Regions from separate parts of the Salinifilum aidingensis genome, predicted to be linked through region 3. Evidence: riboswitches for the same ligand, from Rfam matches in the RefSeq annotation. Region 3 holds a riboswitch; each other region holds the start of a gene.
What was found. A riboswitch is a leader RNA that binds a small molecule or an ion and turns the genes downstream of it on or off. The one in region 3 is predicted to bind cobalamin.
Positions count from the first base shown of each region.

Region 1: another riboswitch for cobalamin. It lies ahead of cobN (cobaltochelatase subunit CobN); the one in region 3 lies ahead of ACYVJE_RS03580 (Rossmann-like domain-containing protein).
Region 2: another riboswitch for cobalamin. It lies ahead of ACYVJE_RS01705 (ribonucleoside-diphosphate reductase subunit alpha); the one in region 3 lies ahead of ACYVJE_RS03580 (Rossmann-like domain-containing protein).

Region 1 covers NZ_BAAGTH010000013.1:65,700-67,953, reverse strand. The annotation lists gene cobN (cobaltochelatase subunit CobN) at 1-991, opposite strand, end outside; cobalamin riboswitch at 1,045-1,166, opposite strand; gene ACYVJE_RS17480 (bifunctional 4-hydroxy-2-oxoglutarate aldolase/2-dehydro-3-deoxy-phosphogluconate aldolase) at 1,358-1,966, opposite strand; gene ACYVJE_RS17475 (sugar kinase) at 1,968-2,254, opposite strand, start outside.
Region 2 covers NZ_BAAGTH010000001.1:362,660-364,913, forward strand. The annotation lists gene ACYVJE_RS01700 (response regulator) at 71-757, shown strand; cobalamin riboswitch at 894-1,123, shown strand; gene ACYVJE_RS01705 (ribonucleoside-diphosphate reductase subunit alpha) at 1,261-2,254, shown strand, end outside.
Region 3 covers NZ_BAAGTH010000002.1:114,304-116,557, forward strand. The annotation lists gene ACYVJE_RS03580 (Rossmann-like domain-containing protein) at 1-737, opposite strand, end outside; cobalamin riboswitch at 923-1,052, opposite strand; gene ACYVJE_RS03585 (GNAT family N-acetyltransferase) at 1,280-1,840, shown strand; gene ACYVJE_RS03590 (MmgE/PrpD family protein) at 2,036-2,254, opposite strand, start outside.

The sequences.
Region 1 (2,254 bases), on a different contig from region 3:
TTCCGCGCAGCCGGGACAGGGCCACCGCTGTCCCGGCGACGCGCCGCGCGCGCTCCGGATCCGCGACGTAGACCGGGATCTCGTCCTCACCGGACTCCTTGAAGGAGAACGGGACGCTGATCAGGCGGCCGTCGAACTCGGGGACGGCCACCTGCATGGCGGCGTCCATCGGGGACAGCGCGGCGTCGCTCTCCTCCCACTGCGCACGGCTGCTGGTCAGGCACATCCCCTGCAGCACGGGAATGTCCAGTTCGGCCAGTGCGCCGGCGTCCCACGAGTCCTCGTCGCCGCCCGCGCTGGCGTTGGCGGCCACGGAACCGCCCGCGGCGAGCACCGTGGCGATCAGGGCGTCGCACTCGCCGAGGAGTTCGCGCAGCCCTTCGGTGTCCGACAGGCCGCGCAGCGACCCGCAGTACACCGGCAGCACGTTGGCACCGGCGGCTTCGACCTCGTCGGCGAGCACGTCCACGAACGCGGTGTTCCCGGCCAGGGCGTGCGCCCGGTAGAACACGACGCCGACTGTGGGGCGGGCGGGGTCGTGCTCCCGGCTGCCGTGCACACCGAACTCGGGGGTCTTCTCCGGCGGCTCGAACGCGGTTCCGGTGAGCAGCACCGTGTCCGAGAGGAACCAGGCCAGGTGCGCGAGGTTGCGCGGACCACCTTCCACCAAGTAGGACAGGGCTTGGGTCGCCACACCGGAGGGAACGGTGGACAGGGCCATCAGCTCCGCGTCCGGAGTCGCCTCGCCGCCGAGCGCGACGGTCGGGACACCGGTCTCGAGGACCGCGTTCAGCCCGTCCTCCCAGGCGCGCTTGCCGCCGAGCAGCCGCACAACGACGATGTCCACACCGGACACCAGGTCGGGCACTTCCTCAGCAGAGACGCGGGCCGGGTTCGCCACGCGGTAGTCCGCTTCGCAGGCACGTGCGGCGAGCAGGTCGGTGTCGGCGGTGGACAGCAGCAGCACACGTGTACTGGCGGATTCGGTCACGCCTCGTCCTCTCTCTCGGGGTGCGCGCCCCGGGTGGGGGTTGCGGCGCTCGGAGTCTCCTGGCTCCCGGATCACCGCACCTCCCCCGCCTTCCCGCCCGTTCCGGGCCGTGGCATCTCAGGGGCAGCTCCCCGGTCACAGTGGCGCGACCGCCCCGGACTCGCACCGGGTTCCTCCGATTTCGCCGCAGGCTTGCCGACCCATCCTAACGGGCGCGGCACGCGGCGCCATGAGCTGCTTCACCCGTCTCCCCCGCAACGGCGCCGGGCAGCGCCGCGCAGCGGGAGCGCGCGCGATCGTCGCAGGTGACCAGCGGTCGGCAGCGCCGCGCGGCGCGCGGTGTGCTGGGCCACACCGGAGGGCGGCTCAGCCCGGCGCGCCCGCGCCACCGACGAGGTCGGCCAGCCTGGCCAGCTGCGCGGAGTCCTCCAGCGCCGAGCCCACGGCGACCACCGAGGCCCCGGCCGCGAGGTACTCCTCCGCGTTGCCCGCGTGCACGCCGCCGGTGGCGACCAGGCGCATGCTCGGGAACGGTCCGCGCATCGCGCGGAACCACCCGGCGGAGAGCTCGGCGGCGGGGAAGGCCTTCACCCAGGTCACCCCCAGCCGTTGGGCCCACTGCATCTCGCTCGGGGTGGCCACGCCGGGCAGGTGCGGCACTCGCAGCTCCTCGCTGGTGCGCAGCACTTCGGAATCCAGGCCGGGAGCGACGGTGAACGCCGCGCCGGCGGCGTGCGCCGCGTGCAGCTGGTCGAGGCCGACCACTGTGCCGGCGCCGACGGGACGTCCGCGCCGCCTGCCCGCTTCGACGGCGGCCCGCAGGGACGGCTCGGCCTCCCCCGTTTCGATCGGCACTTCCACCGCGCGGATCCCCAGGTCCCACGCCCGCTCGGCGAGGCTGACCGTGCGCTGCGGATCCATCCCGCGCAGGATCGCCATGACCGGGACGGTGAACAGCTCGTCGAAGGTGTGCATCTCAGCCCTCCCCGAACCGGAGTGCGCGCCAGCTCTGATCGGAGCGGTCCAACCAGCCGGCGAGCGCGGGTTCCTCCGGCGGCGCGGTCTGGTCGGTGGTGCTGAGCAGGCTGTGCGCGGCGAGCAGGTGGCCGAACCGCAGGCGCCGCTGCGGGTCGAAGCCGCGGAGGACGCCCGCGAGGTACCCCGCGGCGAAGGCGTCCCCCGCCCCCACGGGTTCCACGACGTCGACGTGCGGCGCGGGAACGGACACGGGCTCGGCGCCCAGCTCCCAGGCCGCGTTCGCCG
Region 2 (2,254 bases), on a different contig from region 3:
GCAGGACCCGTCGGAAGCGGGGACTCCCAGCGGAGGGCCCGCGCGGACGCCGCGCAGGAGGTGAGAGCCGGTGCTGTCGGTGCTCGTCGTCGACGACGACGCGCGCGTGGCGCGCAACCACCGGGATTTCGTCGCCTCGGTGCCGGGGTTCGCGGTGGTCGGCGTCGCCCACAGCGGCGCCGAGGCGCTGCGCGCCGTCGCCGAGCACCAGCCCGACCTCGTCCTGCTCGACCTCTACCTGCCGGACATGTCGGGCATCGACGTGCTGCAGCGGCTGCGGGCGCCGGACGAACCGGGCCCGGGCACGCCCGTGGACGTGCTGGTGATCACCGCGCTGCGCGACATCGACAACGTGCGCGCCGCGCTGCACGGCGGTGCGATGTACTACCTGCTCAAACCCTTCAACCTGGACGCGCTGCGGGAGCAGCTGGACCGCTTCGCAGCGGTGCGCGACAAGCTCACCGGCGTGGAGCAGGCCACCCAGCGGGACGTGGACCGCGTGTTCGGCGTGCGCCGCCCGACCTCGCGGACGAGCCTGCCGAAGGGGCTGACGGCGGAGACGGCGCAGCTCGTGGCGGAGACGCTGCGCGCGGCCGAGTCCGACCTGTCGGCCGTGGAGGTCGCCGAGCGCGCCGGCATCGCGCGGGTGACCGCGCGGCGCTACCTCGAGCACCTGTGCGCCGACGGGCAGGCCGCGCTGCGGATGCGGTACGGGTCGGCCGGGCGGCCCGAGCACCGCTACCGGTGGGTGCGGTGAACCACGAGGAAGTGTCCCCGGAAACGCGGGTGGGTGCGTAGCAGGACCTCCGGGGAAGCCCCCGCTCCGGGTGCTCGACATCGAGCAGCCGCCGCGACACGGGATCTGGCCCCGTTCGCGATCGCGCGTCGCAACATGTAGTGTGCTCGGTGCTGGTGGTTCACGGGGCCGGGAACGGTCCGGTGAGGCGAGAGGGAACCCGGTGGGAATCCGGGACTGCCCCGCAGCGGTGAGCGGGAACGACCGCCGTCACCACCCCCGCGGTGGTGCAGCACTGGACGCACGTCCGGGAAGCGACGGCCAGTAGGGCCGGCCGAGCGCCGGAAGCCCGCGAGTCCGAAGACCTGCCACCGGTGTGCGCGGGAGAACGCGCACGCACGCCGGGCCTCGAGGGCGGGCCCCGGACACGCGGACCACCCCGCCGGGTGGAGAACCCGCCACGCGGAACGCACCGCAGCGGCGCAGCGCGCCGGCGTCCACCACTCCCGCTCGCGAGGTCCCGGATACGGACGGACTCGCGAGAGGAGAGCGTCGTGACCCAAGCGCCCCCGGCAGCACCCGCGCGCACGCCGGAGCTGAGCGTGCGCGAACCCGACGGCCGCCTGCGCCCGCTCGACTGGGACCGCGTGGTGCGCCTCGTGCAGCACGCGACCAGCGGGCTCGCCGACGTGCACGCCGAACCGGTGCTGGCCGAGATCCGCCGCAACCTCTACGACGGCGTGCGCGCCGAGGAGCTCGCGCAGGCGCAGATCATGGCCGCGCGCACCCTCGTCGAGTCCGAACCGAACTACTCGCACGTCTGCGCCCGGCTGCTGCTGCACGCGCTGCGCGGCGAAGCGCTGCAGCACCTCGGCACGACCGCGTCCGAATCGGACATAGGCGAACCGGGAACCGACTGCGCCGAGCACTTCCCCGCCTACGTGCGATTGGGCGTCCACCTCGGACTGCTCGACCCGGAGCTGGAGCGGTTCGACCTGGAACGGCTGGCCGCCGCGCTCGTCGGCGAGCGCGACCTGCAGTTCACCCACCTCGGCCTGCAGACGCTCCACGACCGCTACCTGCTGCACGACGACGGGGTGCGGTTCGAGCTGCCGCAGGCGTTCTTCATGCGCGTGGCCATGGGCCTGGCGCTGCACGAGGACGACCGCGAGCGGCGTGCGATCGAGTTCTACGAGCTGCTGTCGACGTTCACGTTCATGGCCTCGACGCCGACCCTGTTCAACGCGGGAACCCTGCGGCCGCAGCTGTCCTCGTGCTTCCTCACCACTGTGGACGACGACCTCTCGTCGATCTTCCGCTCGTACCGCAGCAACGCGATGCTCGCGAAGTACTCCGGCGGGCTCGGCAACGACTGGACGCCCGTGCGCGGGCTCGGTGCGCGCATCCGCGGCACCAACGGGACCTCGCAGGGCGTCGTGCCGTTCCTGAAGATCGCCAACGACACGACGGTCGCCGTCAACCAGGGCGGCAAGCGCAAGGGCGCGGCGTGCGCCTACC
Region 3 (2,254 bases):
GCGCTGCCGGTCTGCGCGAACATCGTCAGGGCGAGACCGCGGTCGCGGCACAGCCCGGCGATCTCGTCGAAGGTGTCGTTGCCGAGCACCATCCCGGAGGCGAGGACCGCCCGGGCTCGGCCGATCGCCTGCCGGTGGCACTGCAGCACAGGTTCGTCCCACTCGGTTCGCCCGCCCCTGAGGTCGCAGGCGACGTAGTCGACACCGCGCTCGCGCAGCGCCGACAGCAGCGAGTTGACCACGCCGATCACGGCGACGCGCCCGCCCGCGGGCACGTGCACGAGCTCCGCGACCGCCCGGGCCCGGGCGGTGGACTTCTCCAGCGAACCTCCCGGAGGCAGCCGCACCGTCCTCCTCCGCGGGTCGCTGATGTGCGGTCGCACGCAGGTGAGGTACGCGTCGAGCGCGGCCACCCGCACGGCGGGTTCGGGGTGGGACAGCAGAGCGTCGACGCGGCAGCCGACGATCTCCTGCACCTCCCGCTCCCCGAGCTCACCGGGTTCCACGGCGCACGAGCCCACGGCATCGTGCACGCGGATGCTGAGCACCGTGTTGACGTAGCTGCTCCTCCTGCCGGAGTGCTGCGAGCCCTGCGCGGTCAGGAACGCGACCGAGGCGCTGAAGGACTGCGGGAGGTCGTCGCGGTCCCGCGCGAACTGCCCGCCCAGCGCGCGCTGCGCCAGCAGGTCCGGCGAGGTTCCGTTGCGTCCGGCCGGGGCCGAAGCGGTCGAAAGCACAGTCGTCTCCGTACGATCCACGTGAGTTGAGGGATTGCCAGCGGTGCCGGGGCTTTTCACGCGCCCTGCGGGTCCACCGCCGCACGCGGGTCGTTCGGGGACGGCCGTGCGGTGCACGTGTCGTGACGCACCTGTGTACCTCCTTCGGGGCTCCGCGACCCCGCTGCGAGTCGGCGCGACGGCGTCAGTGTCCTGACTCGTGGATCCTCGCCGCCCCTCCGGCCTTCCCACCGGGCTCTCCGGCAGTGGCCGCGGGTGGAGGGGAGCTCCCCACTCACAGTGGCGGGACCGTGCCGGATTCGCACCGGCTTCCTGGCCGCCGTCGCAGTACGTGATCCAGAAGTACGCAGCCGCCCCACCGGATGTCAAGCCGCCCGAGCGGTTCCCCGCCGGTGCCACCGGAACGCCCGCGCACCGCCGAACCCGGCATGAGCAGCTGTTCCCCGCGGAATCTCGCGCTTTCAGCATCGATTTTGCTGTTGCAAGCGTGTTGCATTAGTCTCGGACACGTGGATCGGAACGGACGTTCGAGGAGTCAGGACATGCCCGGGGGAAGCGATCGAGCGCTCGGCGACTACACCGTGCGGCGCGCACGCCTGCACGACGTCGAGGGAGCGCGCACGCTCATGCTCGACACCTTCTACCACGTGCTCGGCCACGGTTACGTCCCCAGCTGGCACGCCGACGTGATCCACCTCGAGGACACCTACTTCCGCACGCCCGGCCACGCCCTGTTCGTGGCCGCGCTGGAAGACGAGGTCGTCGGAACCGCATCCGTGCGCTCGGACGGGCCGAAGAGCCCACCGCATCCACAGTGGATCGCCCAGCGCTACGGCACCGCGGAGACGGCGCAGATCTTCCGCACCTACGTCCGCCCCGAGCACCGCAGGAACGGCCTGGCCCGCGCGCTCGTCGACCTCGCCTGCGAATTCGTCGCCGCGGCCCCCGAGTACACCACGCTCTACCTGCACACGAACCCGGCCGTGGACGGGGCGGAACCGTTCTGGCGCAGCCTGGCCACGGAGATCCACGACGGGCGGCAGGACGGCCGGCACAGCCCGTCCGTCCACTTCGAACTCCCCGTGCGCCCGGCCGCGGTGTGAAGCGCTTCCGGCGAACCACAGTGGATGGAGGAGTTGCGGTGGGAGGAGTTCGACATCGTCGACCACCACGCGTGAGCGCGACTGCGGTCGCACGTTCCCGCGCTCGGGGTTGTCGGCGGTGCTCCGACAGGCCGAGCGCGCTCGCGAAGCGCGAGCCGCAGCACGCACCGGGGGCCCGCAGCCCCGGGAACTACCTCACAGCGGGCCGGTGATCTCGGCGAGGAGCGCGTCGTAGCGCTCCGGCACGTCCGGCAGCCGGCCCATCTCCCCGGAGAGCGTTGCGATCCGCTCCGCACGCTCACGTCCCAGCACGGGTGCGGCCAGGTTCCGGAACTTGCCGGTGATCTCCCGCCCCGTCATCGGTGATTCGGGACCGCCCGGCGCCGAGACCGCTCCGGACCGGAGACTGCGGCC